DNA from 3 places in the Serratia sp. NA_13 genome. Region 1 is predicted to be linked to each of the others. Evidence: predicted binding sites of a transcription regulator. Region 1 holds the regulator's gene; each other region holds the start of a gene.
The links. The regulator LexA, encoded in region 1, represses DNA repair genes until DNA is damaged. The targets are predictions, from matches to a motif close to TNCTGTATGTACATACAGNA.

Region 1 (10,511 bases):
CCACACCGGTGTCCCGGTAGGTGCACTGCGCGGATAGCCATCGCCATAACCCATTGCCACCACGCCCAAACGGGTATCCCCTGCGCTAATCCAGGTGCCACCGTAGCCCACCGACTCACCGGCTTTGTGTTCACGCACCGCGATCAGGTTGGATTTAAGCGTCATGGCCGGTTGCAGGTCATACTGACAGCCCTGAGAGCCTTCCATCGGTGAAACACCGTACAGGATAATGCCTGGGCGAACCCACTCGTTGTGCGCATCCGGCCACAGCAGAGTGCCCCCGGAGGCGGCGATCGAACGCTGCCCTGGTTTACCGGCGGCAAAGCTTTCAAAACATTGAATTTGCTTGAGCGTGGTGTCCGACTCAGGCTCATCGGCGCGGCTGAAATGGCTCATGATATTGACCGGCTGTACCACGTTACGGCAAGCTCTCAGGCGCTGATAGAACGCCTCTGCCTGCTCCGGACGCACGCCCAGACGATGCATGCCGGTATCGAGTTTCATCCACACCGGTACCGGTCGCGCCAACGTGGCCTGCTCCAGCGCTTCAAGCTGCTCGATGCTATGTACGGCGGTTTCGATGTTATTGGCCACCAACACCGGCAGGTCTTCGGCACAGAAGAAACCTTCCAGCATCAGGATCGGTTTGACGATACCGCCGGAACGCAGCATCAGCGCCTCGCCAATGCGCGCCACGCCGTAACAGTCGGCATCTTGAAGAGTGTGCGCTGTTTCCAGCAGGCCATGTCCATAAGCGTTTGCTTTCACAACGGCAATCAGGCGACTTTGCGGCGCCTGACGGCGCACCTGTTGCAGATTATGTCGCAGAGCGCGGCGGTCGATTACAGCGGTTGCCGCTTTCATTTCAGTTCCTTAGCTGATTATTCGTCATCATATTGTGGTCCCGCGTAGTTATCAAAACGCGACCACTGGCCGTTAAAGGTCAGACGCACAGAACCGATTGGGCCGTTACGTTGCTTACCTAAAATAATTTCGGCAATCCCTTTCAGATCGCTGTTCTCGTGATAAACCTCATCACGGTAGATGAACATAATCAGGTCGGCATCCTGCTCGATAGAACCGGACTCACGCAGGTCGGAGTTGACCGGGCGCTTGTCGGCACGCTGCTCCAGGCTTCGGTTCAACTGCGACAGCGCCACCACCGGCACCTGAAGTTCTTTCGCCAACGCCTTGAGCGAACGGGAAATTTCAGCAATCTCCAGCGTACGGTTGTCGGACAAGGACGGCACGCGCATCAGTTGCAGGTAGTCGATCATGATCAGGCTCAGGCCGTCATGTTCACGGAAAATACGGCGCGCACGGGAGCGAACCTCGGTTGGCGTCAGGCCGGAGGAGTCATCAATGTACATATTGCGCTTCTCCAGCAGGATACCCATGGTGCTGGAAATCCGCGCCCAGTCCTCGTCATCGAGCTGACCGGTACGAATGCGCGTTTGGTCTACACGCGAAAGCGACGCCAGCATACGCATCATGATCTGGTTGCCTGGCATCTCAAGGCTGAAGATCAGCACCGGTTTTTCCTGCGTCATTGCGGCGTGTTCGCACAGGTTCATGGCGAAAGTGGTTTTACCCATCGAAGGACGAGCGGCGACGATGATCAGATCCGATTTCTGCAAACCGGCGGTTTTCTTATTGAGATCCTGATAGCCGGTATCTACCCCGGTAACACCATCGTGCGGCTGTTGATAGAGCTGTTCTATGCGCGCAACGGTATCTTCCAGGATACGCTCAATACCTTTCGGGCCTTCATCTTTGCTGGCCCGGTTTTCCGCGATTTGGAACACCCGGGATTCGGCCAGATCGAGCAAGTCTTCACTGCTGCGACCCTGTGGATCGTAACCGGCGTCGGCGATTTCATTGGCTACCGAGATCATCTCGCGTACTACCGCACGTTCACGCACGATATCCGCATAAGCACCGATGTTGGCAGCACTGGGGGTGTTTTTCGATAACTCGGCTAGGTAGGCGAACCCCCCGACGGAATCGAGCTCACCGCGCTGTTCCAGTGATTCGGACAGGGTGATCAGGTCGATCGGTCGGCTCATTTCCAGCAGGCGCTGCATCTCGGTAAAGATCAGGCGATGCGGGCGGCTGAAGAAATCGTTGGAGACTACGCGTTCGGACACGTTGTCCCAACGTTCGTTATCCAACATCAAACCGCCCAACACGGACTGCTCCGCCTCCAGCGAATGTGGCGGCATCTTCAGCCCTTCCATCTGGCGGTCTCTTGGGCGCTCTTTGGCTTCGTCTGCGTTTGTTCTGTTGGTTGGTTTTTTTCCTGCCATGAAACGTATTCTTTATCCGGTGGCGAATGGAGGATCCTGACGCGAGAGTATACGTGATTTTTAGCTGTGATTCCTGCGCATAACAGATGCAAAAAGTATCAATCCGTCCCAGGGCAAACTGGATCGCCGATGCTAAAACGCGTAGGGTGAAATCAGACCCCCACTCGAGGTAATGAAATGGCAAAGCGCATTCAATTCTCCGCCACCGGCGGCCCGGAAGTCTTGCAATACGTTGATTTTACCCCCGTAGACCCGGCAGCCGGTGAGGTGCAGATCGAGAACAAGGCGATCGGCATCAACTATATCGACACCTACGTACGTAGCGGTCTGTACCCGCCCGCTAGGCTGCCGAGCGGGTTGGGCACCGAGGCTGCCGGGGTGGTCACCAAGGTCGGTGCCGGTGTCAGCGTGCTAAAACCAGGTGACCGGGTGGTGTATGCCCAGTCGACACTGGGAGCCTACAGCGAAGTGCACAATGTTTCGCAGGAAAAGGTAGCATTGCTGCCGCATAACCTGAGCTTTGAGCAAGGCGCGGCCTCTTTCCTGAAAGGGTTGACGGTGCATTATTTACTGCGCCAAACCCATGAGGTGCAACCGGGTGAAGTGTTCCTGTTCCATGCCGCCGCGGGCGGTGTCGGGCTGATTGCCTGCCAGTGGGCTAAAGCGCTTGGGGCAAAACTTATCGGTAGCGTTGGCTCCGACGAAAAAGCCGAGCTGGCGAAGCACGCCGGCGCATGGGCAACCATCAATTACCATAAGGAAGATATCGCCCAGCGCGTGTCTGAACTGACCCAGGGCGAGAAAGTCGGCGTCGTTTACGACTCGGTAGGCCAAAGTACCTGGCAAGCCTCGCTTAACAGCCTGAAACGCCGTGGGCTAATGGTGAGTTTCGGCAATGCCTCCGGCCCGGTCACCGGGGTTGATCTGGCGTTGTTGAACCAAAAAGGCTCGCTGTACGTCACCCGCCCTTCGCTTAACGGCTACATTACCAACCGTGCTGAACTGCAGTATGCCAGCAATGAGCTGTTTTCATTGATCGGCAGCGGGGCAATCAAAGTCGATGTGAAGGAAGAGCAAAAGTTTGCGTTGGCCGATGCTCAGCGCGCGCATCAGGTGCTGGAAAGCCGTAACACCAGCGGTTCAAGCTTGCTGATCCCCTGATCACCGGCAAAAGCAAAGGGCCCCATAAGGAGCCCTTTCTATTACTGCGTTTGTAGGGGTAGAGCAGAGTCCGCCCGAGACAGCGGGTTGCTTGAGCAACACTCGTATTAGGTCAATGTCTCTTGCGGTGATGAAATCGGTCGCATCGCTGTATCGGCAAATATCCTAACAGCCCAGAAACGTAAAAAACATGGCTAATGCGCCGTATTAGCATTTAAAGCACCAAGCTGTGATCGCTGCCGCATTCAGCACAAGTCTGTTGCGTAGATTTCAGTGTGACCGACTGATTATTCAACAAAAAATCAGTAGCGGCGTATTTGTGGTTTCTGCATCGAACGGTAAATCCAGACAGCTACCACAGCCAGAATCAACCACGGCAACAGCTTAATCACCATCGCAAACAGCCCACCGAGTAACATAAACGCCGCCGCCACCACTATCGCGGCGAATACGCCCAGCAGCGAAATCCCGGTCACCATCAGCATCACAACAAAACCGACCAGAAAGAAAAGTTCCAACATGATTTTGCTCCTTCGCAAAACAAAGTATCTGCTGAGCTATTACAAGAAGCGTGCCAGACCGGCGTTGAAACTAACTGATTGAAATTAAAAAAAAGGCACATCACATAATGCGACATGCCTGGTCAAAAACGCTAACTTTTAGTCAGATATTTATGTCGATTACGCCATTTCGGTACGCGGTAAGCGCACTAAATCCAGTGCTTGTTCAACCACGCGCGTATCGGCCCCTGGCTTATGGGCATTTTCGCTCAGGTGACGGCGCCACTGACGCGCCCCCGGCACGCCCTGGAACAGGCCCAGAATATGGCGGGTAATATGGCCCAAATAGGTACCGTTCGACAGTTCGCGTTCGATGTAAGGATACAGCGCCTCAATAATCGCCACGCTGTCCATCACCTCAGTCTGGCGGCCAAACAGTTCACTGTCGACCCGCGCCAGAATTCCCGGGTTCTGATAGGCTTCACGCCCCATCATTACGCCGTCCAGATGCTGCAGATGCTGCTTCGCCTCTTCCAAAGTTTTCACCCCGCCATTAATGGCAAGAGTCAGTTCTGGGAAATCACGTTTTAGCTGATAGACACGCGGATAATCCAGCGGTGGCACTTCGCGGTTCTCTTTCGGGCTCAGGCCCGACAGCCAGGCTTTGCGCGCATGAATAGTAAACATATCGCACTCGCCGCGGCCAGCAACGGTGGCGATAAAATCACACAGAAACTCATAGCTGTCCTGGTCGTCAATGCCGATACGGGTTTTCACCGTCACCGGGATCGACACCACGTCACGCATCGCCTTGATGCAGTCGGCAACCAGCGTTGCCTGCCCCATCAGACAGGCACCGAACATGCCGTTCTGCACCCGATCTGACGGACAACCGACGTTAAGATTAATCTCGTCGTAGCCGCGCTGCTCAGCCAATTTGGCACAGTGCGCCAACGCAGCTGGATCGCTGCCGCCCAATTGCAGCGCCACCGGATGTTCTTCTTCGCTGTAGGCCAGATAGTCGCCCTTGCCGTGGATAATCGCGCCGGTAGTCACCATTTCGGTGTACAGCAGCGTGTCTTTGGTCAGCAGGCGGTGGAAGTAACGGCAATGACGATCGGTCCAGTCGAGCATCGGCGCGATGGAGAAACGATTGGCGGCGTATTTTGAAGCGTTGTTGTCTGTCGTCATGCTGGGTTACTGGCTACCTGATTCTGTCTGGTTTCAACGAACGGCGTACTGCCGCAAACGCCTATTATAACGACAATCGACAGCGTTGGGAAAACCACTGTACCGCCCGGTTAAAAAAGTCCTCGAAAAAACGAATAAAAAAGCGTGGTCAGGTGTTCTCTCAACACGGGTGCAGTTGTGCACCTTTATCAATGAGGAAACAACCATGAACAGTTTCGTTAAACGCCTGCTGCCAGTCATTGCCGGTTCTCTGCTGTTCTCCGGTGCGGCCCTGGCGATGGGCGGTGACAGTCGGCGTAGCCTGATCGCCGCCGCCGTTGGTTTTCTGGCACCGGCATCGCAGGCGATCGCGCCTATTAAGCGAGCGTCGCCAGGGGATGAACGCGGTCTACTGGGCCGATGGCCGTCATGGTTTTATGCTGATTGGGCATAATCCTGCGCCGGAAATGGCCGCGTTGGCAGAGCGCTTTCAACGCTCACTTGCCGGCTAAGGATCCACTGCCTCCGGCTCTCGAAGTGTGAACATCGTCACGCTAGTGACGGACGGCAGACGGCAAACCAGTCGATTAGTGCGCCATATCAGAGGAAAAGGGGCCGACTCTCGGCGATTTGACTGAAGCATGGTAAAATCGGCTTTTTTACGTACCGGGAAATTTGCCATGAACTCAAGCACCCAGGAAAAGCTGCTGGCGCAGGCTGAACAACTCTGTCAGCAACGCAATGTGCGTCTGACACCGCAGCGGCTGGAAGTGTTACGCCTGATGGCACAGCAGCCCGGTGCCATCAGCGCTTACGATCTGCTGGATCTGCTGCGCGTCGCCGAACCTCAGGCCAAACCACCGACGGTGTACCGAGCACTGGATTTCCTGCTGGAACAAGGCTTTATTCACCGGGTGGAGTCAGCCAACAGCTACGTGCTGTGCCATCACTTCGAACAGCCGACGCATACTTCCGCGTTGTTTATCTGCGATCGCTGTGGTCAGGTGACCGAACGCACTACCGAAGGGGTCGAAGAGACACTGCAGAAACTGGCGAAGGAGTCTGGTTTTGTTCTGCGCCATAACGTGGTGGAGGCGCATGGCCTGTGTGCGGGGTGCGTTGAGGTAGAAGCCTGTGACAGCAAGCATGACTGCGGCGAACACGATCACAGCATCGCCATCAAGAAGAAATAGGTTGGGTTTTCAGGTACTTCCTTGTACCTGCAGGTTTAGCGTCAAGGGGATAAAAACGCCGGACCTTTAAAAGGTAGCTTGTGGCCGCAATCCGCTGCGGCCCAGCGCGCTACCAACGATACTTGTTGTGGTCTTCCCAGGATTTAACTTCTTTCTCGGCCGCCTCTTTCTGGTAGCCGTAACGTTCCTGAATTTTACCGACAAGCTGTTCACGTTTCCCTTCAATGACCGTCAGATCGTCATCGGTCAGCTTGCCCCACTTTTCCTTCACTTTCCCTTTAAACTGCTTCCAGTTACCGTCGGCTTGATCTTTGTTCATAACCTCTCCGTTACCTGTGATTAGTCAGTTTTAAACGCCTGTGGCCGGACTTAACTGAGTAATTATTTCGGTCAATTGACCTGAATAAAAGGATTGTCAGTTCCAATTCATTCCGCCAGCCACATGATTAACTATAGCTACAGATAGCGAAAAAAATAAAAACTCAGGATAAAAATTCACAAAAACAATAAAACACAGTAAAAACACCAAAATAACAGCAAGTAAGCGGAAACAATTTCGCTCAAGAAAATGTAACTTAATATGAATTAAAATATAAATAAAACTAATGATTAATCATTTTTGATTGCGCCACATCCGCTGCAAACCAGGTCCCTCGCACCCTGTGGCAATGCCAAATCCACCCGAGAGCAAGACCACGTAACGCAAGAAATACCGCCAACGCCAGCCACAATCCATGGTTGCCTAATACAGGCAAGGTAAACAGCGTCAGCCCATAACCGGCGGCGGCTACTGCCATGCTGTTACGCATTTCTGCGCCGCGGGTGGCCCCAATAAACATGCCGTCCAACAAATAGCACCATACTCCCACCAATGGCAGCACTACCTGCCACGGCAGATAGTGGCTCGCCAGCGCGCGCAGTTCCGGTAAAGAGGTCAACGCCGCTATAATTTGCGGCCCGGCAACGGCATAGAGCAGCCCAAAGCCCAACGCCACCAGACAGGCTTGCCGACAAGCCGCACGCCATACTTTGCGCAGTTGGCTATCGTCACGGGCTCCATAGGCATGCCCCGAATGCGCCTCTACCGCGTAGGCAAAACCGTCCAGCGCATAAGCGGTGAAGGTCAGCAAATTCATCAGCACCGCATTGACCGCGACCACCTCGCCACCAAGCCGGGCACCGAAGATGGTCAGCGAGGCAAAACACAGTTGCAGCAGCAATGAACGCAGCATAATGTCGCGATTCAACGCCAGCAGACGCCGCAAATTACCGCGCCAGGCTTGGCGCAGCATCGGCACAGAAATGCCGCGTATGCGCATCACGCGCCAGGCCAGCCATAATCCCAACAGCAGCGTGGCATATTCAGAAATGGCAGTCGCCGTAGCGGCCCCCTGCACGTTCCAGCCCAGTCCCATCACCAGCCAGATATCCAATACGATATTCAACAGGTTGCCGACAATCAGCAGGATCACCGGTGCGCGCACATATTGCACCCCGAGCAACCAACCCAGGATAACCATATTGGCCAGTGCCGCCGGGGCACTCAGCCAACGGATCTCGAGGAATAAGCGAGCCTGTTCCAGCACCGTCCCATCGCCACCGACGATTCTTAGTGCCAACTCAATCAGCGGATAGCGCAGTAACACAATCGCCGCCCCAGCCAACACTGCCAGCAGCAACGGCTGCATAAAGGCTCGTGCCAGACCCTGCGGATTTTGCGCCCCCAACGCCTGTGCGGTCAGCCCGGTGGTACTCATACGCAGAAACAGCAACAGCATAAACAGGAAGCTGGTCGCCATGGAGCCAACCGCTACGCCCCCCAGATAGGTAGGGCTGTCGAGGTGGCCGATCACTGCGGTATCCACCAGCCCAAGCAGCGGCACGGTGATATTGGAGAAAATCATGGGCAGCGCAAGGCGCCACAGGGCTTTATCGGTATCGCTGGTGAAGGCAGAAAGCAGGCGCATAGTGAAATGTTCCCGTGTATACCCGTCATCTTTCAAGTTGCAGTGTTGTTATCTGCACTCAGTTATGTGGCCCGTCCATGGGCCACACCCCTTTGGGGCCGCTGCGAGCAGCATTCAAATCTGCTCCCGGCAGATTTGTCACCCCAGTTACTTACCTGAGTAAGCGCCTGGGGATGAGCGAGTTGGCCGCTTAGCTGCAACTTGAAAGCTATAGGGTATATAGTGAATCAGATATGACATCGCCCCAGAGCTGGGGCGACTTGAATCAGAGGACGATGTTTAGGCGCGAGGATTAAACCCAGTCGCCATTGCGGATCACACCGACCGCCAGACCTTCAATGGTGAAATTCTGCTGACGCAGATCGACCACAATCGGCTGGAATTCACTGTTTTCCGGCAACAGCTCAACCACGTTACCGTGCTTTTTCAGGCGTTTGACCGTGACTTCATCTTCAATGCGTGCCACAACCACCTGGCCATTACGCACGTCCTGAGTTTTATGCACTGCCAGCAGATCGCCGTCGAGAATACCGATGTCACGCATTGACATGCCGTTGACCCGCAGCAGGAAATCTGCGCTCGGTTTGAACAGGGAAGGATCGACCTTGTAGTGCCCTTCGATATGCTGTTGCGCCAGCAGCGGCTCACCGGCGGCGACACGGCCAATCAGCGGTAAACCCTCTTCATCTTCCATCAGCAGGCGAATGCCGCGCGAAGCGCCGGAGATAATCTCGATAACGCCTTTACGCGCCAGCGCTTTCAGATGTTCTTCTGCGGCATTTGGCGAACGGAACCCCAGACGCATGGCGATCTCGGCGCGCGTTGGCGGCATGCCAGTGGACGAAATATGATCGCGAATCAGATCATAGACCTCTTGCTGTCTGGTAGTTAGTGCTTTCATTCCGCCCCCCTGTTTGTTTATACAGTCTTGCTGTGAGTATATACAGGTAACTGCAGCTTGGGAACCGAAGAGTGAATAAAAATCAGGGATTAGCGACACGGGTCGCAATGCAATGCCGCCACTCAGGCAAAGTGCTGCCACAGCACCGAACCCCAGACGAACAGCGCCAAAATAATCGCCAGTGAGACCGCCGCCGAGCCCATATCCTTTGCCCGACCGGAAAGCTCGTGATGCTCGGTCCCCACTCGATCGACAATCGCCTCAATCGCGCTGTTGAGTATTTCGACGATCATCACCAACAGCACAGATCCGATCAGTAAAATGCGCGCTATCGCACCTACGTCCAGCCAAATCGCCAGTATGATAGCCAGCACGGTCGCCACCAATTCCTGGCGGAATGCCGCTTCGTGCTGCCAGGCAGCGGAAAAGCCTTTATAAGAGTAGCCGGCGGCTTTAATAATACGGGTCAGGCCGGTTGCTTGGTTTGCCATGTTTTTGAGTGCCTTTAGCAGAGATAAGTCATAATTAAACAGTCTAGGCCAGGAAACTCTCCCGGCTCACGGTTTTCCAACACCACAGATCTGCTACCCGGTTTCTGGTATGCTTGCGGCGCATTGCTAACAAGAGGCTTCACGTTGTTATGTCAGGTTGGCGTAAAATTTATTATAAACTATTGAATTTACCACTTAAACTGTTGGTAAGAAGTAAGGTTATCCCTTCAGATCCGGTCACGGAGTTAGGGTTGGATCCCTCACGGCCGATTTTGTATGTTTTACCTTATAATTCCAAGGCGGATTTGCTGACGCTGCGCACCCAGTGCCTGGCGCAAGATCTGCCCGATCCCCTCGATCCGCTGGAGATAGACGGCACCGTGCTGCCAAGCCACGTGTTTATTCACGACGGGCCGCGCGTATTCCGCTACTACACGCCGAAAGAAGAGTCGGTAAAGCTGTTCCACGACTATCTGGATCTGCACCGCAGTAATCCGGATCTCGACATTCAGATGCTGCCGGTTTCGGTGATGTTCGGCCGCTCTCCAGGGCGCGAAGGTCATGGTACCCCACATCTGCGTCTGCTGAACGGCGTGCAGAAATTCTTCGCCGTGCTGTGGCTCGGCCGCGACAGCTTTGTCCGTTTTTCCAATACCGTTTCGCTACGCCGCATGGCCACCGAGCACGGTACGGACAAAATCATTGCGCAGAAACTGGCTCGCGTAGCACGCATGCACTTCTCGCGTCAGCGTCTGGCCGCCGTCGGCCCAAGCCTACCTGCCCGTCAGGACCTGTTCAACAAGTTGTTGGCGTCCAAGGCGA
Region 2 (10,511 bases), on a different contig from region 1:
AATTCCAGCGGCATGGCAGGAATGGTAATTGGTAATGGGCGTGTTTCATCCGGGGAAACCCAGTGGAACTGACGTTGGGTGATCATCTGCTTCAAACGTAGCCACAGCAGCGGCTGAGCCAGCAGAGAACGCGCAGACAGGATAAGTACACCACCGTTGGCCTGATGCACCAGGCCGGGCTGCAGGTTGATTTCACCATTGTGGATCCGAACGCAGCCAAACAGCTGTTCAGGTTCAACCCACTCTTGATACACGCAGGCACCACCGGCGGCAAAGGGTTCATCACCCTGGCTGGCGGGTTCTACGCTGACCTTGCTGCCCTGGATCACATAGTGACTGCCCTTGAACGCGGTGTTCTGCGGCTGCAGTTGTTCAACTGCTTGGGCGATCAGCGCCAGATACTCACGCGTTTCTTGCGCTTTCAACAACATGAAACGCGGTGGTGACTGTGGATGGCAAAACAGCGTCAGTGCGTTTTCCAGCCGAGGCTGAATAGAGGCAAAGGACACGGGGGCCAACTGCGCGGCGGTATCAAATATCGCTTGATAAGGCGTAACGTCCGGCAACAGTGATTGCCATTCAAGTCGGTTATTGGTCAAAGTGTTAGATGCAATCGTCAAAAAGGGAAAGGGCGATTATACAAGAATAACGGCAGCTTGATAGATGCAGAGTTACAGTTGATGTCAGGGAGTTTGACATCGCGCGATGACTGTGCAAAAAACAGTCTAAAACGAGGTGTAATTGCCGGGGAAATTCGGCGTAAAGCTGTTATGCTTAATAAAGTTACGCGGTCACTGAAGAGCTCACGATGAAATATCAGCAACTGGAAAATCTGGAGAGCGGTTGGAAATGGAAGTACCTGGTGAAAAAGCACCGGGAAGGGGAAGCTATTACCCGCCACATTGAAAACAGCGCTGCTCAGGAAGCCATTGACGAGCTGCTGAAGCTGGAAAATGAGCCGGTAAAAGTGCTGACGTGGATTAGCCACCATATGAATCCGGAACTGGATAACCGGATGAAGCAAACTATCCGCGCACGCCGTAAACGTCATTTTAACGCAGAACACCAACATACGCGTAAAAAATCTATCGATCTGGAGTTTCTGGTTTGGCAGCGTTTGGCCGCGCTTGCCCGTCGCCGTGGGGTGACTCTGTCAGAAACAGTGGTGCAGTTAATCGAAGATGCGGAACGTAAAGAGAAGTATGCCAGCCAGATGTCATCATTGAAGCAGGATTTAAAAGCTATTCTCGGTAAAGATAAAGAGTAAACCCACTAGCCAGCCAGCTCCTATCACGGAAGGGGTTCCTGGTTGCCAATACCACTGTAATTTAGCCGAAAAAAAACCCCGCATTGCGGGGTTTTTTACTAAGAGTGGTAGCTTAGCCTTGTGGCTGAGTTACAACGTCTTTGATACCTTTAACTTCGATCTCTACGCGACGATCTGGTGCCAGGCAAGCGATCTGTGCTTTGGTAGCACGACCAGCTTTGTAGCCACAGGTGTTGCCAGTGACGGCATCAGCTTCGCCCATACCACGTGCAGAGATTTTGTCTGAAGGAATACCTTTAGATACCAGGTAATCAACAACGCTTTGAGCGCGTTTTTCAGACAGTTTCTGGTTGTACTGGTCAGAACCAACGGCGTCGGTGTAACCCAGAACTACAACAGAACCATCTTTAGGATCCATGGAGCTCAGCTGAGTGTACAGCTGATCCAGAGCCTGTTGGCCTTCAGTTTTCAGGGTAGATTTGTTGAAGTTGAACAGCACGTCAGACTTCAGAGTGAAACGCTTGGTTTCAACAACTGGAGCCGGAGCTGGTGCTGGAGCAACTGGAGCAACAACATCATCCTGACCGAAACGGTAAGAAACACCCAGGCTCAGCATGGTGTTGTCTGGACGAGCGCCGACAGTACCTGCATCACCGATGTTGCTAACGAATTGGTAGTCCAGGCGGGTAGCCCAGTTTTTGGTCAGTGCGTATTCAACACCAACTGCTGCCAAAGGAGAAACGCCGGTGTCGTGGTCGCTCAGACGAGTGCCATTACCGTAGTTAGCTTTGGAATCTGCACGCCATACCATACCACCCAGACGAGTGTAGATGTCCAGATCGTCTATGATTGGGTAGCTCAGTTTAGCGGCCAGTTGAACGCCCTGCGCTTTGAAAGCACCGTTGTTCACGCTGCCTTTGTAAGGCATACGGCCAAGCCAGTCATAGCCCAGCTCGAAGCCCAGGTATTGGTTCGCCTGGTAACCCAGGAACGCGCCAGCACCCAGTTGATCTTTATGGGTCGGACCATTGCCGATACCATTCTGGTAACCGTTGCCGTAGAAACCAGTGTCATGGTACTGGGACCAGCCCAGTTTAGCACCGGTGTACCAGGTATTATCTTTTGGGGCGGCTTGCGCTACTGTTGCGAAACCTGCCAGTGCCACTGCTAATGCGATAGCTGTCTTTTTCATTTTGCGCCTCGTTATCATCCAAATAGGCAATGAGCTTTAAAGCTGTTTTAAGCCCTTGGTTAAATTCCTTCGCCAAGGTTTGAGCCCTCGTTTGTTACTCTGCCAGTTTATCTGGCGTTATAGAGCAACCTTGGCGATGTAAAGTCTACAACGTGGCGCGAAAGTTACAAGTGTGATGTGATAAAGCTCTAAAAAAAAACGCAGAAATATACATATTTACTAACATTAACCGGCAAAAAAAACGAGCATTTTAACCTTGGTTTTGGGGCGCGGAACCGCAGCCACACTCGCTTTGTCCCTGATCCCATAAAGGTTCCCTTACCTAGAGAAGAAAATGATGGGAAAAATCCTAAATTTACTTAATGATACAAAGAAGAGTGAATTTTTAGGGTGGAACAGTGTCCGTGAATCGGGTTTATGTCACGTTGAGGACGCATAATGAACCCATAAGCGTTACCTAATTCTGCCGCACGCCTTAATTTTAGACGATCTTCTTCTGTAAGATCGGGCAGCCATCCAAGTACTACACTATAGTTACCCGTCAGCAGCGCTTTTTCCATCGCTTCAACCGTGTCCAGCGGGTTAATTTGGCTCAGCTGTATCACTTTTCCAACCGGCAAGCCGGACTGTTGTAGCCATAACTTACTCAGTTTTTGCTGTGGCGTCAGCCATAACAACCAACGTGACTGCATTCCCAGTTGTTGCAGCAGAGGTAGCAACAATTGCGCTACTGCGGGCTGATGCTCGTTGTAAACAAGTTCACTGATAAGGCCATTCGCTTTGCCGGCATCGGTGCTCTGTGCAGCATTATTCAGCGCAAAAGAGGTGTGGCTGAAATGGGGTTTGTAGAGTGATTGAGTACGCATAAAGTATCCCGCCCGTAGTGTCACTGTATGTTTATACAGTACATCCAGTTGTGTTTAAGATCAACTCAAATATTCGTAGTACATCGCATAATTGCGATCATTTTTCATACACAGGACGTTTGTGATTGGCATGACTGCAGATAGTGCGTATTTTTCTAATTACTTGTTCACGTTACTTTTATTTCATTGGTGTGGGGAATGATAGAACACTAATCTACACAAGGAGAAGGCTATGAAAGGGACATCAAGTGGAAGGATCATGCAGGCCAAAGCGTATTTTTACGCATTAGGCGGCATTACTACACGCTCGCAATTTGGCGGTTATGGGTTGCTGGCTGATGGCGTCATGTTCGCTGTGATTGCCGAAGGGGAGCTGTATCTTCGTGCGACGGATAGCCTGGAGCCAGCTTTTCGCTCTCGCGGCATGGTCAATATGGTGTACTCCAAGCGAGGGGTACCTATTACCATGCGTTATTACTGGGTCGATGAAACGCTGTGGCGCGACAGGAGAGAGCTTGTGGAGTTAGCCTGGCAGGCTATTCGTGAAGCGCGACGAGAACTTAAGGTTAAAACGGATAATCAGGGGCGGCTGAAAACCTTACCCAACATCGACATCAATATGGAACGGTTACTTTGGCGTGCAGGCATTCGTAATGTTTATGATTTGCGCCTGAATGGTGCCAAACACAGCTATCTTCGTCTTTTGCAGCAGAAGCGCAATTTAGGATTGCGGGTACTGCTTTCTCTGGGCGGGGCCATTGCCGGTTATCATCATGAGGCTCTACCTTCGGAAATACGCAGTGAGCTGACGCATTGGTTTGAACGTACTATGTCATTGCTTAGTCACGGACATAATCCGGGAGTCCGGTGCCTGATAAAAGGCCCCGGGTGATCAAGCCAATTTGCTGATTTGGGTATTAAGCAGGGTAAGTTCCGGCAGCAGCTCAATGACCAGTCCAATTTGCTGCAACACCAACTGATCTTTGCTTTCCGGTTCCGGCGCAGCGTGCACAATACGTTCAGCCAGGCTTTCCAATGCCTGAGTGATGCGCCGGTCGTCCAGTTCTTCCTGATGCAGGGCTCCATCAACATAACAAACCGCATCATTTAACAGCGCCAGCGTAGCAGGGTTGTTCAGACGCTCACGGTGTGCACCCAACGCAGAGATATAACTCAACAAGGTGTGGTTTAAACACAACAGGCGGAAGGCGGCTTCCTGAACCCCTTTATCCGCTTTTGGATCGGCAGACATATTTGATATCACCGAAGCCAGCTCTGCATCACTGTTGTGTGCATCCCGGCGAGCGATACGATAGGGAAGGCCGTTGTCTTTACCCTGATGATATTGCACCAGAATGGCATCCAGATAACGGCAGTTGGCGTCCAGCGTTTTAGTGACGACTGCCGATAATTGGCGAAACTTCCAGTCTGGCCAGATAAAACTGACTGCCGCCCAGGCGATGGCGCATCCCAGAATCGTGTCATAAACCCGAGGTGCGGCCACCTCAAAACCTTCACCCAGCAAGTTAAAGCACAGCAATACCAGCAGGGTAATAAACATTGTGGCATGGGCGTATTGCACGGTCCGAAAAGCGAAGAACAGAACGCCGCTGATGACGATCAGCACCATCTGGCCTTCCAGCGAGGGTACAAAATAGAGGATTGGCAGGCCGATAAGAATACCGGCCAGCGTGCCGATAATTCTAAGCGCCAGCCTGCGACGCGTGGCGTTGTAATTGGGTTGGCAGACAAACAGGCTGGTTAACAGGATCCAATAACCGTGCTGCATGCCGGTAAACTGAATAAAGGCGTAGCCCACGCACAGTACCACTGACATGCGGATAGCATGACGGAACAAGGCAGACTGAGGTGTTAGATGGCGGCTGATACGCAAGCGAATATCGCTCCAGCCAGTGAGCCGGTCATCCGACAGACTATTCTCTTCCGCCAGGCCACTGGCCAGTGCCTGCTCGGACTCAATATTTGCAAGTTGGGCGTCAATCGCGCGCAAATTTTTCAACAGGTGCGATAGTGCTTTGGTCAGCTCACTGTTTTCCGGGGTGATGGCAATGCGAGTCAGTGCTTCTTCAATACGGCCAAAGGCAGGTTCGAAACGAAGGTTGTGCTGATACTTTTGCCGCAGCAAAATCGACTGTGCCAACTGTTGGCAGGCGCGAGCCTGCATGCTGAGCAAGCGCTGGAAACGAAACAGAATATCACTGTGACGAAACTGTCGACTCAGCGCCTGATATTGAACATGGGAGGAACTTGCGCGCTCATGGATATCCTGTGCAACGAAATAATAATGCAGCGTGCGGCGAGTTCCGCGTTGACCCCGATCGCCTTTTAGCCGCGTCAGCAATGAAACTTTGGTCTGGTTAAGAATGGTCACCAGGGCGCTGTTGGCCATGGCAACGTCCATCCACGGCAGGTCTGCATCATGCTCGACGTCCGGGTCAAACAGGTTGGCCTTGGCATCCAGATAACTTGCCAATTGGTTGTAACAACGCGCCAGATTTTCCTGCAGAGGTCGGATAGGAAAGATCAGGTGACCAATCAGCGTCAGCAGGTTGTACCACAGGGCGCCAATGATCAGCAGCGTCGGCTGTTGATACCAGGCGTCATACATTGAGGTGCCGAGCATGGTATAGACCGCGATCAGCAAGGCACCAAAAGCAATGGTGGCGTAACGTTGCCCCAGGGCACCCAGCAAAATAAAACCGCAGGTAGAGGCAGTGAGGCCAAGAGCGAACAGCCACGGATAAGGAAACAGCAGCTCAATGGAGGCGGAAGCGACAAAAAAACACACCAGTGTGATCAACAGATTGTGTAGTCTGCCAGCCAGGCGATCGTCCAGATCGGTCAACGCCGCTGCCACCACCCCCAGAGTCAGGGGAATGGTGAGCTTGGGAATGGCTAACCACCAGGGTACGGCGGCCGCACCAGCCAGTGCAATGAAGATGCGCAGATCATAAAGCAGATTACTGTTGTAGGCATAACGGCGTATTGCTGGTGCAAAAGAGAGCACGAAAAACTCCTCAGGCGGAGAAAAAATTAACGCTGCTGATACTGACGTCGGGCATTTTCAGTTCTGGCCTGTTGCGCCATTTCAACGGATACCACTCGTCGCCCGACCGGCCACAGGGCAATGGCGGCGATTTTGAAATTGGCTATACCCACCGGGATGCCAATAATCGTTACACACTGCACAATCCCGGCGGCAATATGCGACAGGCACAGCCACCAGCCGAACAGGATCAGCCAGATAATGTTCAGCAGTGAACCACTGGCGGAAAGCAGTACATTACTTTTTTCCGGGTACAATTCATTAACGTGAATGGCTTCGTTACCGAATGGCAGTAACGACAGCTTGGTGATTTCCCAGCAGGAGCGGGTTAGGGGGAGTGTGATGATCAGCACCACGCTAAACACTGTTGCGACCAGCCAGCCAAGGGTGGTGAAAAAGCCGCCTAACACAAAATTAAGAATATTCAGTACAGTACGCATAGTCGTCATTCTGCTCTAATGATGGCCAAACCGCGATGCGGTGCGTTTGCTATCAAAACGCAAAATCTATTCTACCCTTTTTTTAGCGCTAGAGTGCCACTGCTTATCGCAGGTAAACTGGCAGATATCCGTTATTTAATCTCAACATAGTCATGGCGCGACGATATGGAACTTAAAGCGACATCGCTGGGGAAACACCTGGCTCAACACCCTTATAACCGTGTGCGGTTGCTGCACGCCGGTGTCGAGGTGAGCGGTGAGAAGCATGAATATCTTATTCCTTTCAATCAGTTGATTCATGTTCGGTGTAAGCGGGGCATCGTCTGGGGCGAACTGGAGTTTGAGCTGCCGGAGGAGAAAGTGGTGCGCCTGCATGGTACCGAATGGCAGGAAACTCAGCGCTTCTATCACTATCTCCAGCTGGCCTGGCAGCAGTGGAGCTTGGAGATGAGTGAAGTCAGCGCCGGCGTGTTGCAGCAACAGGTTGAACATATCCAGCGTATTGAACAGCAGGATAAGTGGTTTAAAAAATCCGAGCTGGGCAAGCTGCAGCAACAAATTCGTGAGTCTTTCGGTGCCTTGCCCATGCCGGTGGCGCGGCTGGAGCAATTTGACAATTGTCGGGATGATTATCTGCTTTGTCAGCAATGGCTGCTGCATGGGTTGCACAGTGTCGGGCAGCGTAATCAGCAGTGGACCGAACGTATGCTGGAGAGTTACCACGACTTCTTCCAGAATATCGAAACCTCCCCCCTGAACGACTCGCAAAGCCGCGCAGTAGTTAATGGCGAAGATTCAGTGTTAGTCCTGGCCGGGGCCGGCAGTGGGAAAACCTCGGTGCTGGTGGCGCGAGCCGGTTGGCTGCTGCGTCGCCAGGAGGCTGAACCGGGGCAAATACTGTTGCTGGCGTTTGGCCGTCAGGCGGCGGAAGAGATGAACGAGCGCATTCAGGAGCGTCTGGGCAGCGTGGCGATTCAGGCCAAAACCTTCCACGCATTGGCGCTGCAGATTATCCAGCAGGGCAACCGCAAGGTGCCGGCGATCAGTAAACTGGAAACCGACAGCAAGGCTCGAAGAGCTTTGTTGATAACCCATTGGCAGCAGCAGTGCGCAGAGAAAAAAGCACAGGCCAAAGGGTGGCGTCAATGGTTGCTTGAAGAGCTGGAATGGGAAGTGCCGGAAGGTGATTTTTGGCAGGATAAACGCCTGGCAGAACGGCTGGCGGGCCGACTGGAACGTTGGCTGGGGTTGATGCGGATGCACGGCGGTAGTCAGGCAGAAATGATCGAACAGGCAGATGAAGAGGTCCGTGACCTGTTTTCAAAACGTATCCGGCTGATGGCACCGTTGCTCAAAGCCTGGAAAGGCGCACTGAAAGAGGAAGGCGCGGTAGACTTCTCCGGCCTGATCCATCAGGCGGTCAATATTCTGGAGAAAGGGCGTTTTGTCAGCCCATGGAAACATATCCTGGTCGATGAGTTTCAGGATATCTCACCGCAACGGGCACAGCTGCTGGCGGCGCTACGTAAACAAAACAAACAGACTTGCCTGTTTGCCGTGGGTGATGACTGGCAGGCCATTTATCGTTTCAGCGGTGCTGAACTGACGCTGACCACAGCATTTGCCGAGAACTTTGGCGAAGGGGCACAATGTGCGCTCGATACCACTTACCGTTTCAATGAGCGCATTGGTGAGGTGGCAAACCGCTTTGTACAGCAGAACCCACACCAGTTGAAAAAACCGTTGAACAGCCTGAGTAAAGGCAACAAGAAATCGGTAGTCCTGCTAGCGCATGAACAGCTCGAATATTTGTTGGATAAGCTGAGTAGCTATGCTAAGCCCGAAGAGCGGATTCTGGTGTTGGCACGGTACCATCATCTGAAGCCGCAGGTGTTGTCAAAAGCGGCAACCCGCTGGCCTAAGTTGACCATTGAGTTTATGACCATTCACGCCAGCAAGGGGCAGCAGGCTGAGTACGTGATTATCGCTGGTTTGCACCAGGGTAATGACGGTTTTCCTGCAGTTGCGCGTGAATCGATATTAGAAGACGTTCTGTTGCCGCAGCCGGAAGACTTCCCGGATGCCGAGGAGCGGCGGCTGTTGTATGTGGCGCTAACTCGCGCCAAGCATCAGGTGTGGTTATTGCAGGATCGCGAGCGCCCGTCGGTGTTCGTTGAACAACTGCAGGCTCTTGGCGTACCGTCGCAGAAGAAACCCTAAACCCAATGCCTGGCGAAAACCATGCCGTGCTGGTTACTTCAGACGATCCTGCAAGTAGCGCTGGTAGTCAGGGATGGTGATTTCCACTTCGCTTTTGAACAATGGGGAGTCAATCAGGAAGTCTGCGGTGGAGCGGTTGGTGGCGACGGGGATATTCCATACGGTCGCCAGGCGCAGCAGGGCTTTCACATCCGGATCGTGGGGCACCGCGTTCAATGGATCCCAGAAGAAGATCAACATATCGATTTTGCCTTCGGCGATCAGCGCGCCCACCTGCTGGTCGCCCCCCATCGGCCCGCTCAACATGCTATTTACCGGAATACCGCTGGCTTGCTGGATCAGGTTGCCTGTGGTTCCGGTGGCGTAAAGTTGGTGTTGTTCCAGCACGGACTTATTGTCTTCAACCCATGCTAACAGGGCTTGTTTACGGTGATCGTGCGCCACCAGTGCAATGTGTTTGCGCGCGGCGATAGTGCGGGTAGTAAATTCCATCTGGATTTCCTTCGCTAATCGGGTGATGTGCGACAGATTACTGAAACTGTTTTTCACTGCCTAGCGTTTACACCTGAAAATGCGAAGAAAGCGCGCCTTTAAAAAAGGCGTCATCAATCTTGCTTAGCGCATTGGCTGTTTATTTACCCAATGAAGAAAACGTTTCTGCGTTTCTTTGTCTGCCTGTTGGAACCAGTATTGCAGCATTTGCTCGGAAACGTTTTCACCTTTCAGTGTCTCTGTGGGCGAGTTTAACGCTGCACTCGCCAGCGGTGAACCGGGTGCGGTGGCGCGAACATGGGTGAACGCCGGTACGGAAGCCGGATGTTTCTGACTGTTGTAATCTGCCATCAGCTTTTCCAGGTCGATGTTAAGCGTGATGTCGTCGGGGCGTAATACGTCGTGTTTCATTGCCAATGCATTGCCGTTTTTATCAATTACCTGGTAATTGAACGTTTTATCAAATCGCTGACCATCCCGGACATTTTCAATGCGCGGCAGCTCAATGGCGACGGAGCTGACATTTTGCGTATTGAAGGTGGCGATCAGCGGAGGTGAAGTATAGACAGTTTGTTGGTTTGGCCCTGAGCGTACAGACTTGGCCACTTTAAACAGTAATTGATGTTGTCCGCCATCCAGCTCGAGGCTGTCAGCGCCTTTTAACAACGAACCTGTCATTTTCTTGCCATCGACCACCAGCAGGCCGATGTCAGGAGAGAGTTTCAGGGTCGTAGCCACGGCAGGCATGCTGATACCGATGCTGAGCAGCGCCGCAACCATCAGACCAAATTTCATTGTTATCTCCATATAAGCGCATCGCTATTAGTGTTGAACACGCCATAGATTGTGTCAAAGTTTTTCAGCATTGCGCTTTTAGTTACAAGTGTACATATTTATATTTATTTTGACACTATTTAGCCTGCAGAGGCTGACAGTGACAGCATCAGACCGCAAAAGTTGCTGGGAG
Region 3 (10,511 bases), on a different contig from region 1:
AGCACAGGGTGTTTCAACGTGCAATCCATCAACCAACGCGCTAACCCCTGCCCCTGATAATCCGGAGAGACAAACACATCGCACAGCTAACCGAAAGTGGCGTAATCCGTAACCAGACGGGCAAAGCCAATCTGTTGTTGCTGATGATACAAACCAAAACACAGGCTGTTGTCGATGGACAACTGCACCGTCGCCAGCGAAATGCCACTCGCCCAGGTCGAGGTGGTCAAAAAAGCGTGGATAAAGGCGATATTTAATTCACTCTTATCACTGTTAATCCGGTATTCACCGCTCTGCCACTGCTGGTTTTGCTCCATTAATTTCTCATCTCATTGATAGTAAAGGCCATCTTAAGATTCTACTGTCGCGACATGTGCAATCAGCCTGATAAACATCGCTCTCACGCCGGCAAGTTGCAACATGCGCCGTACTTAAATTAATCAATAGCGTATATACTTTGAGCAAACGCGAGTGGCGAGAAAATCGCCTGTTGTTGGTGCCAGCTGTGCGCCAGGTCGTGTTTTCTTCAGGCTAAAGACGCTAACCTAATGAATTCGCAGGCAACACAGAGGGGGTGTACCATGTGGCAAGCCGTTAGCCGTCTGTTAAGTGAACATCTTGGCAGCGCAGAAATCCGCGCAAAAACCGAACTGCCAGGGGGCGATATTCACCCGGCATGGTGTGTTAGTTACGGTGACCACCAGGTGTTTGTCAAATGCGATGCCCGGGAACTGTTGCCCATCTTTACCGCCGAGGCCGACCAGTTGGAGTTACTTGCACGCAGTAAAACGGTGCGGGTCCCGCAGGTATACGGCGTCGGCAGCGATCGCGACTACAGTTTCCTGCTGCTGGAGTATCACCCCCTGAAACCCTTTGATGCCCACGGCGCCTACTGTCTTGGCCAACAACTGGCTCATCTGCACAAATGGAGCGAACAGCCGCAGTTCGGTCTCGACTTCGACAACGATTTGTCTACCACTCCGCAACCCAATGCCTGGCAGCGCCGCTGGTCAGAGTTTTTTGCCGAGCAGCGTATTGGCTGGCAGTTGCAAATGGCGGCAGAGAAAGGCATGACCTTCGGGGATATTGATGAGATTGTTGACGCGGTGTATCTCCGCCTGCAGCACCATCAGCCGCAGCCTTCACTGTTGCATGGCGATTTATGGCCTGCCAACTGCGCTTTAACTGCCAACGGCCCCTTGCTGTTTGATCCAGCCTGCTATTGGGGCGACAGAGAGTGCGATTTGGCGATGCTGCCACTGTATCCGGAGCTGCCGCCGCAGATTTATGACGGTTACCAAAGCATCTGGCCTTTGGAGAATGGATTTATCGAACGTCAGCCGTTGTATCAGCTGTATTACCTGCTCAACCGCAGCAATCTGTTTGGTGGCCAGCATCTGGTCAAGGCCCAGCGTGCGGTGGAAACACTGCTGCATTCCTAGCCGCGATAAAAATCAAGGCGCTGAACCCAGCGCCTCAACTTTATCTCACCTTAAACCGCGCTGGCCAGTTGGCCGAGCAGCTTGATAACAAACCAGGCGATCACCGCAATCACCACCGGTAAAATGTACAGCGGGAAGTATTGCAGAAAAATGGTGTGGTGCGGCAGGGTAATACGTTCTTCCAACTGCGCACGGGTGTGCCCCTCGCCGCCCTTGGCCTGCTCGAGGATCATCTGGTCTTCCAGGCCTTCGCGAATAAATTTCACTTGGCGTGACATGCGCGCACCTGAAGCCTGCAGCGCCAGCCCGACAAAAATCAGAATATAAATCACGATAAACATGAAATTAGCGGCACTGAACAGGCTTTTTTCGACGTCCGGGACCGGCGAGTTATACCAGAAGATATTCAGGAACGGCGTATTGAAGCGCACCATATCGACCATCACGTGGACAAAATCCAGCATTACCGCATTGATGCCTTTAGTCTTTTCGCTGTGCTGATAAACAAACATCAACATTGAGATCAGCGTTGAAAGCAACGCCGGGATAAAAACCACCCAGCCAAGAATACGTTTGATAATGGCGATGCGCCCAGCCTGTTGATACGTCATGTGTTCCCCTTGTAAGCGACGTAACCGTAATTGACTAAGTCTACCTGTAGTTACTGAAACTCGCCCACCGTTTTCTTCACCGTTATTGTGCTACAAGCGTAGCCGGGATTATCCGAAATCAACAGCTTAACGACATCCGCGCGTTACCATTAAATAGTTATATAGTTAAATCAATCCGTTTAGACAGGGGCCACCATGATCCGGCTGATTATCTTATTGTTGGGCACACAGGCGCTGCACGGGCAGCGCCGCCTGCTGATGCTGTTCGGCTGGTTGTGGATCTGCGTGGGCATGCTGATGCTGTTCGACATTCTGCAGGATGGTCGTTCGGTGCTGGCGTTAGATGCCTTGGCAGTCATATTGGCGCTGGAGGGGCTGGTGGCGATTTCCGCCGCGTTGGTGATAGGTTCTTCCGCCAGCCGACCGGTGCTGCTGAAAGGCCTGGGCTTTATCTTTATGGCCTTTACGATTTTTGACGTACCTGCAGACGGTAACATTGTCGCCACGTTGGTATTTGGCAGTGCGCTGTTACTTGACGGCGCGGTACGTATCGCCTCCTCCACGGTGATCCAGCACAGCCGCTGGAAGCCGGTAGCGCTCGCTGGCAGCGGTGAAATTCTGCTTTCATTGATGATCTTTTTCGGCTGGCCGGCACCACACCGCATGACGGTGCCCTTTTGCCTCGGCGTAATGATCCTGCTTTCCGGTTGGGCGCTGCTGCGCATTGCACGCCGGCTGGAAAGCTTTTCTCTGAATCAAAATCAGGATCAGTCGGGACTACAATGGGCGCATGACTCCAGCCTACTCAACCTGTACGTCTGGACGCCAATAGGTTCGGCAAAAGACGCTCGCCGACGTTACATCGTCGACCGCTACATAGCCGCAGTAGACGGCGACGGTAACATCTCCACCGGGCATGCTGCCGTGGCACTCGATCCGGATCTGTATATTAGCCACTATCCGCTTAACAATATCAGCCACTCCGCACAGGATTTCCGCCAGTTGCTACATTCCGGCGAGCAAAACAACGTCGACGGGCGTTTTCTGCCGAGCCTGCAGCAAGAGGTGGCGGCCTGGTGCCCACCGGATAAAAAAATCCAGTTTCATCGCTATAACCCGACGGCGCTGCGCGCTTTTTGGCAACGCTATCGGCAGGACACCACCTACAATCTGACCCGTCGCAACTGTTCCACCACAGTGATTCGGGCACTCGACAGCGCGCTGGAAGGCGTACTGGGCGATAAGCATCTGTGGCGACGTTTTCTGTTGCTGGTGCTCGATCCCAACCTGTGGATGCTGGCGGTGCTGCGCAGCCGTGGCGAAAGCATGACCTGGACGCCAGGATTGGTGCTGGACTATGCGCGCATGCTACAGCAGGTCACCGAGCGCCAACATCAGCGCTGGTGGTTAAAGCTGCGGGAAGTGTGGCGTATCCTGCGCTTTGGCCGGGGTCAGCCCGGTAGGCAAAAGTTTTAGTCTCGCCGTCAGCGATGATAAAGTGTTTGCCACATTCATCGGCGCCGGCAAGGAGTTAACCGTTAATGACCTATTCGCAACGCATTGAAACCGCTATTTTTGATATGGATGGTTTATTGATCGATTCAGAACCCCTGTGGCTACAGGCGGAACTGGATATCTTTGGCGCACTGGGGCTGGATTTGTCCGACCGCCACAAGCTACCGGATACCCTGGGTCTGCGCATCGATCTGGTGGTGAAAATGTGGTACCAAGTCATGCCGTGGCAAGGGGTTTCGCAAGAGGAAGTTTCAGCGCGGATCATCGAACGCGCCATAGAACTGGTACGTGAAAAACAACCGCTGTTGCCAGGCGTGCAGCAGGCGCTGGAACTGTGCCGCAGTCTGGATCTGAATATCGGCCTGGCTTCCGCTTCGCCGTTGCACATGCAACAGCAGGTGCTGCAGATGTTTGGCCTTGAAGGCTACTTTGACCAATTGGTTTCCGCCGAGTATCTGCCATATAGCAAGCCGCACCCCGAAGTGTATCTGATCGCCGCCGAGCGCCTCGGCAGTGATCCACTGCGCTGCATCACTCTGGAAGACTCATTCAACGGCATGATTGCCACCAAGGCCGCCAGAATGCGTTCGATTGTTATCCCGGCGCACGAATATCGCGACGATCCGCGCTGGGCATTGGCCGACCATAAGCTCGAAACGCTGGAACAGCTGACACCGGATCACCTAGCGTAATTTTCGCGGCATCGGTCTGATCCCGGTGCCATGACTATCCCCTTCAAGCCCCATCAGCGCTTAATTTCAAAATAGCGCATTGTGTCATAAAATAAACAATTGGTTACAGGGTAACTGCTTCCACTACTGGGAATTTTCCCATATACTGGATAAATTAACAGTTTATCAGCTGGAACGGCAGTATGACCGCGGAAGGACATCTTATTTTCTCTGTCGCTTGCGCGATTTTCGCCAAAAAGGCCGAGGTGACACCATCGCTTGCTACCGGCGACTGGTGGCATATTATCCCCGCTGCTCTGCTGACTTCGTTGCTGCCCGATATCGATCACCCAAAATCGGTGTTAGGCCAGCGTCTGCGCTGGATCGCCATTCCAATCTCTCGTGCCTTCGGCCATCGTGGTTTTACTCATAGCCTGCTGGCGATCGCCGGTGGCATGGCACTGTTCCAGCTTGACGCCCCACGCAGTTGGCCGATCCCGCCGGATGTGCTGCATGCGATGATTATCGGTTACTTCAGTCACCTGTTGGCAGATATGCTCACCCCCGCCGGCGTGCCCTTGCTTTGGCCTTGCCGCTGGCGTTTTCGCCTGCCGCTGCTAAATTCTCAGAAAGGCAACCAACTCGAGCGCGCTCTGTGCCTGTGTCTGGTCGCTTTCGCTGTCTACTGGCAAGGCGGTTGCACCATTCCTGTGCAGTCCTATTTCGAACAAATAAAAAATATCAGACTGTGATCACAAAAAAACGGCCATTTAATATCCGAAAAGATTATTAATCAAACAAATTCACCCACAAAGTTATATCAAATTCCATTTGGATATAAGTGAGCCGTTACGCAAACTGTTACGATATTTAGTATCGCTACGCCTTGGTGCATAGCCATTTTTATATAAGAAAAAATAATTGGAGACATTGGGGATGAATCTTCCGCTGGTTATTAACGTGGTGATTTTTGTCGCCCTCCTTTTGCTGTTGGCGCAAACCCGCCATAAGCAATGGAGCCTGGCGAAAAAGGTATTGGTCGGCCTGGTAATGGGCGTGGTGTTCGGTCTGGCACTGCAACTGGTTTACGGTTCCGATAACCCGGTACTGAAAGAATCCATCAGTTGGTTCAACATTGTCGGCAACGGCTATGTGCAACTGCTACAAATGATTGTTATGCCATTGGTGTTCGCCTCAATTTTGAGCGCGGTCGCCAAGCTGCATAACGCCTCTTCATTGGGAAAAATCAGCTTCCTGACGATTGGCACCCTGCTGTTCACCACGCTGATCGCCGCACTGGTGGGCGTGCTGGTCACCAACCTGTTCGGTTTGACCGCAGAAGGCCTGGTGCAGGGCACGCAGGAAAGCGCGCGCATGGCGGCTATTCAGAGCAACTACGTCGGTAAAGTAGCCGACCTGACCGTACCGCAACTGGTGCTGTCGTTCGTGCCGAAAAATCCGTTTGCCGATCTGACCGGTGCCAGCCCAACCTCGATCATTAGCGTGGTGATCTTCGCCGCCTTCCTGGGTGTGGCTTCGCTGCAGTTGCTGAAAGACGATAAAGAGAAAGGCCAACGCGTACTGGCCGCTATCGACACCCTGCAAGCCTGGGTCATGAAGCTGGTGCGTCTGGTCATGAAACTGACCCCGTACGGCGTCCTGGCGTTAATGACCAAAGTGGTGGCCGGTTCCAACATCCACGACATCGTCAAACTCGGCAGCTTCGTGGTGGCCTCTTACCTCGGTCTGGCCATCATGTTTGGCGTGCATGCGGTGCTGCTGGCCTTCACCGGCGTTAACCCGGCAAAGTTTTTCCGCAAAGTCTGGCCGGTGATCACCTTTGCCTTCACCAGCCGCTCCAGCGCCGCCAGCATTCCGCTGAATGTGGAAGCACAAACCCGTCGCCTGGGTATACCTGAATCGATTGCCAGTTTCTCGGCGTCGTTCGGCGCGACTATCGGCCAGAACGGTTGTGCCGGTCTCTACCCGGCCATGCTGGCGGTGATGGTTGCCCCTACCGTCGGTATCAACCCGCTTGATCCGCTGTGGATCGCCACGCTGGTGGGTATCGTCACCATCAGCTCCGCCGGTGTTGCCGGTGTGGGTGGCGGCGCAACCTTCGCCGCGCTGATTGTGCTGCCTGCACTGGGCCTGCCGGTCACGCTGGTCGCCCTACTGATTTCGGTTGAACCACTGATCGACATGGGCCGTACCGCGCTGAACGTTAGCGGTTCCATGACCGCCGGTACCGTCACCAGCCAACTGATGAAACAGACTGACAAGTCCATTATGGACAGCGAAGACGAAGTGGAACTGGCTCACCAGTAAATTTCATCGAAATTAAAAAACCGGGGCTGAAGCAGGTCCCGGTTTTTTTACGTCTGAAAACCGCTAAATCTAAAATAAAAAAAGCGTTGCCAGTGAATGGGACGCCTTGATGGTAACCGGCGGAATTAGAATGGGTAGTCGTGGTAGCCCATTTGCTCGGAAATGTTGCGGGCGGCGCTATGCAGCCGTTTGACGTAATCGGCTTTGGCCTCTTCCGAGTAACGAATGGACGGGAACGAGATGCTCAAGCCGGCGGTGACCACACCAAAACGGTCAAACACCGGCACCGCAATGCAGCGCAACCCTTCTTCCTGTTCTTCGATGTCTTCACCCACCCCCTGCTCACGCACCTGATCCAGCTGTGACATCAAGACCGCGGCATCGGTCAGGGTGTTCGGGGTGCTGCGGGTAAACTCAATTTTTGACAGGATTTGCGCCACTTCAGCCCGGTCACGCCAGGCCAACAGCACTTTACCGATCGCCGTGCTGTGCAGCGGGTTGCGACGACCAATACGTGAATACATACGCAGGTTATACATGGCGTCGATTTTATGGATATAGACAATACTGTCCTCATCCAGCGCCCCGAGGTGAATAGCTTCACGGGTGTGGTTCGACAGTTCGCGCATCTGGATATCGGCGCTGCGGATCAGATCGACACTTTGTAGCGACTTGGCTCCCAGTTCAAACAGCTTGAGCGTGAGCGCGTATTTTTCCGACTCCCCCTCCTGCGAAACATAGCCCAATGACTTCATGGTCTGCAGAAAACGGTAGACGGTGCTCTTGGACATCATCACCCGCTGGGAAAGCTCGGTTATGCCAATCTCACGTTCTTCGCCCAGCGCCTGCAAGATACCAAATACCTTCAGCACGGATGAAACCGCATCCGGTTGTTTATCTGAGTCTGCGTTAACCATAGTCAATATCAATATCCTACCCGGCATTTTCTGTTTTAAGAAATTTGAACACGAGTTTCAGTATATGCGGTACCGTGGAAAGCACGCAATCTGCCCTGGGGATAAATGCCTGAGAAGGAACGAATTGAGCGCTCAACTCTCATCGGTTATTACAATTGAGCGGGAATCTGTGGATGCAATCGCAGACTAATATGATTAGCATGGTAATACTCCCCCGAATTAATACCTTCGAGATCAACATGCGTTCTTGTACTGACGGCCTGCCCGTCCCACAACGCTATGGGGCTATTCTCGCCATTGCCCTGGGCATCACCGTCTCGGTGCTCGATGGCGCGATTGCCAACGTGGCACTGCCGACCATCGCGCGCGATCTGAATGCCAGCCCGGCCAGCTCCATCTGGGTGGTTAACGCCTACCAGTTGGCGATCACCATTTCGCTACTGTCGCTGGCCTCGCTCGGTGACCTGATCGGTTATCGTCGCATCTATCAGGCCGGTCTGTTGGTATTCAGCATTACCTCGCTGTTCTGCGCCCTGTCCGACTCGCTGACGACGCTGACCATTGCTCGTGTGCTGCAAGGCTTTGGCGCCGCCGCTATCATGAGTGTCAACACCGCGTTAATACGCATTATCTATCCACAGCGGTTTCTCGGCCGCGGTATGGGTATCAATTCACTGATTGTCGCCTTTTCCTCAGCAGCCGGGCCGACGGTAGCGGCGGCTATCCTGTCGCTGGCCTCCTGGCAATGGCTGTTCGCGATTAACCTGCCGATTGGTATCGTCGCGTTGTTGCTGGGGATGAAGTACCTGCCCGGCAACAGCCAAAAAAGCACGAATCAGCGTTTTGATCCGGCCAGTGCGGTGATGAACGCCCTGACCTTCGGGTTGCTGATCACCGCCATCAGCGGCTTTGCCCAGGGCCAAAGCCTGGCGCTGATATTCAGCGAAATCGCCGCGCTGCTGGTGATTGGCTTCTTCTTTGTTCGCCGCCAGCTGCGTCAGCAATTCCCACTGCTCCCGGTGGACTTGCTGCGCATTCCGATTTTCGCGCTGTCGATGGGTACTTCGATTTGTTCCTTCGCCGCCCAGATGCTGGCGATGGTCTCGTTGCCGTTCTTCCTGCAAAGCACGCTGGGCCGCGACGAGGTCGCCACCGGGTTGCTGCTGACACCCTGGCCTTTGGCGATTATCGTCATGGCACCGCTTGCAGGACGTCTGGTTGAGCGCATTCATGCTGGGTTGTTAGGCTGTATCGGTCTCGCGGTGTTTGCTCTGGGTTTGTTCTTGTTGGCGCTGCTGCCGCAAAACCCTTCAGACCTGGATATCATCTGGCGCATGGTGCTATGCGGTGCCGGTTTTGGGTTGTTTCAGTCACCGAATAACCACACCATTATTTCCGCCGCCCCACGCAACCGCAGTGGGGGTGCCAGCGGCATGCTGGGCACCGCCCGGCTGTTGGGACAGACCTCGGGAGCCGCGCTGGTGGCGTTAATGTTCAACCTGTTCCCCACCTCCGGCACTCATGCCTCGTTGATCCTGGCCGGAACTTTTGCCACATTGGCGGCGGCGGTCAGCAGCCTGCGCATTACCCAGCCGCGCTCACAAGCGGAGCCAAGCAGTCAGCAAGCCAAATAACGAACATAAAAAAACCCCGGCGAGCCGGGGTTTTAAGTTGCTGACAAAGCAGGAAAAAGCGTGGTTTTTCCTGCTTTGTGGTGAGCAGCCGAAAATCAATAAATTGATTTTCCTGATTTTTATTTATCGGCCTCTACTCGATCTGGGCTGGAATGAGGTTTGTCATCAGTCTGAAACCCCGGCGAGCCGGGGTTTTTTACTTTCTGAAAGTTACTTCAGATACTGACCTGAACGCAGTGCTTCGATACGTTTATCGAGCGGCGGGTGCGACATGAACAGTTCGCTGAACGACTTGGACTTGCCGTTGATGCAGAACGCCATCATATTGCCCGCTTCCTGTGGCTCATAGCTGGTTTTAAGCCGTTGCAGTGCGGCGATCATCTTCTCGCGGCCCACCAGTTTGGCGGAGCCTGCGTCGGCATAGAACTCACGATGACGTGAGAACCACATGGTGATAATGCTGGCCAGGATGCCGAATACCAGCTCCAGAACCATCGACACGCCGAAATAGATCATCGGGTTGCCGTTGCCTTCCCCTTCGCCGTCACGGTTGCCCAGGAAGCCGGCGGCGGCCTGTGCGATCAGACGAGAGATGAAGATCACGAAGGTGTTCACGATACCCTGAATCAGCGTCATGGTGACCATATCGCCATTGGCAACGTGGCTGATTTCGTGGGCAATAACCGCTTCTGCTTCATCACGGCTCATGCTTTGCAGCAGGCCGGTGCTGACGGCAACCAGTGACGCATTACGGCGCGCACCGGTGGCGAAGGCGTTGATGTCTGGTGCGTGATAAATAGCCACCTGCGGCATGGCAATGCCTGCCTGCTGCGACTGACGCCGTACCGTTTCCAGCAGCCAGTTTTCGGTCTCGTTACGCGGTTGTTCAATCACTTCCCCGCCGACGGAGCGCAACGCCATCCATTTGGACATCAGCAGTGAGACAAACGAGCCGCCGAAACCAAACAGACCGGCCATGATCATCAGGCCCTGAACGCTACTGGATTGGATTCCTGTCAGGCTGAGCACCAGCCCGAAAACCAACATCACCGCCAGGTTGGTGAGCAGGAACAGAGCTATACGCATCATAAAATGTTTACTTCCTCATAAATGTTAACAAAACGCTGCCTCGGTTACCCTAGATGGTATGGGCATTCGTCACAGTTTCAAGAGTTGCACGCCATTAACCTACTAAAAATACGAAACTTTACAAAATCGGCGTTCCAGCATGGCTTTTCAAATTGTAAACGATTGTTGCGTAATGCGGTGGTTTTTCTGCGGCAAATCAGCGGTGTTTGTTGTTCAAACGCCCAAGGTGGGTATAGGCAAAACCTTGGGTATATTTCAATCCGTAGCCCAAGGTGCGGTCAAAGCCGATGTGGGCACACCAAAT

Region 2: a site for LexA is predicted at 3,347-3,366, ahead of sulA (SOS-induced cell division inhibitor SulA). Genes of this name have one in related genera too.
Region 3: a site for LexA is predicted at 4,404-4,423, ahead of ACUTSU_RS00660 (metal-dependent hydrolase). Genes of this name have one in related genera too.

Annotation. Positions count from the first base shown of each region.
Region 1 covers NZ_JBQZFV010000005.1:53,964-64,474, reverse strand. The annotation lists gene alr (alanine racemase) at 1-864, opposite strand, end outside; gene dnaB (replicative DNA helicase) at 882-2,306, opposite strand; gene ACUTSU_RS10075 (quinone oxidoreductase) at 2,484-3,467, shown strand; gene pspG (envelope stress response protein PspG) at 3,770-3,988, opposite strand; gene dusA (tRNA dihydrouridine(20/20a) synthase DusA) at 4,148-5,158, opposite strand; gene ACUTSU_RS10060 (hypothetical protein) at 5,364-5,591, shown strand; gene zur (zinc uptake transcriptional repressor Zur) at 5,818-6,330, shown strand; gene ACUTSU_RS10050 (CsbD family protein) at 6,440-6,649, opposite strand; gene dinF (MATE family efflux transporter DinF) at 6,933-8,297, opposite strand; gene lexA (transcriptional repressor LexA) at 8,590-9,198, opposite strand; gene ACUTSU_RS10035 (diacylglycerol kinase) at 9,321-9,689, opposite strand; gene plsB (glycerol-3-phosphate 1-O-acyltransferase PlsB) at 9,839-10,511, shown strand, end outside.
Region 2 covers NZ_JBQZFV010000007.1:19,048-29,558, reverse strand. The annotation lists gene ACUTSU_RS11995 (AAA family ATPase) at 1-599, opposite strand, end outside; gene matP (macrodomain Ter protein MatP) at 809-1,267, shown strand; gene ompA (porin OmpA) at 1,380-2,459, opposite strand; gene sulA (SOS-induced cell division inhibitor SulA) at 2,819-3,325, opposite strand; gene ACUTSU_RS11975 (TfoX/Sxy family DNA transformation protein) at 3,558-4,217, shown strand; gene yccS (YccS family putative transporter) at 4,218-6,353, opposite strand; gene ACUTSU_RS11965 (YccF domain-containing protein) at 6,380-6,832, opposite strand; gene helD (DNA helicase IV) at 6,998-9,052, shown strand; gene ACUTSU_RS11955 (methylglyoxal synthase) at 9,086-9,544, opposite strand; gene ACUTSU_RS11950 (DUF2057 family protein) at 9,668-10,339, opposite strand.
Region 3 covers NZ_JBQZFV010000001.1:143,337-153,847, reverse strand. The annotation lists partial or broken gene ACUTSU_RS00685 (GNAT family N-acetyltransferase) at 1-317, opposite strand, end outside; gene ACUTSU_RS00680 (fructosamine kinase family protein) at 582-1,442, shown strand; gene ACUTSU_RS00675 (YniB family protein) at 1,493-2,053, opposite strand; gene ACUTSU_RS00670 (HdeD family acid-resistance protein) at 2,249-3,529, shown strand; gene hxpB (hexitol phosphatase HxpB) at 3,595-4,260, shown strand; gene ACUTSU_RS00660 (metal-dependent hydrolase) at 4,443-4,991, shown strand; gene ACUTSU_RS00655 (L-cystine transporter) at 5,176-6,567, shown strand; gene kdgR (DNA-binding transcriptional regulator KdgR) at 6,693-7,484, opposite strand; gene ACUTSU_RS00645 (MFS transporter) at 7,724-9,118, shown strand; gene htpX (protease HtpX) at 9,329-10,207, opposite strand; gene ACUTSU_RS00635 (DUF4260 family protein) at 10,404-10,511, opposite strand, start outside.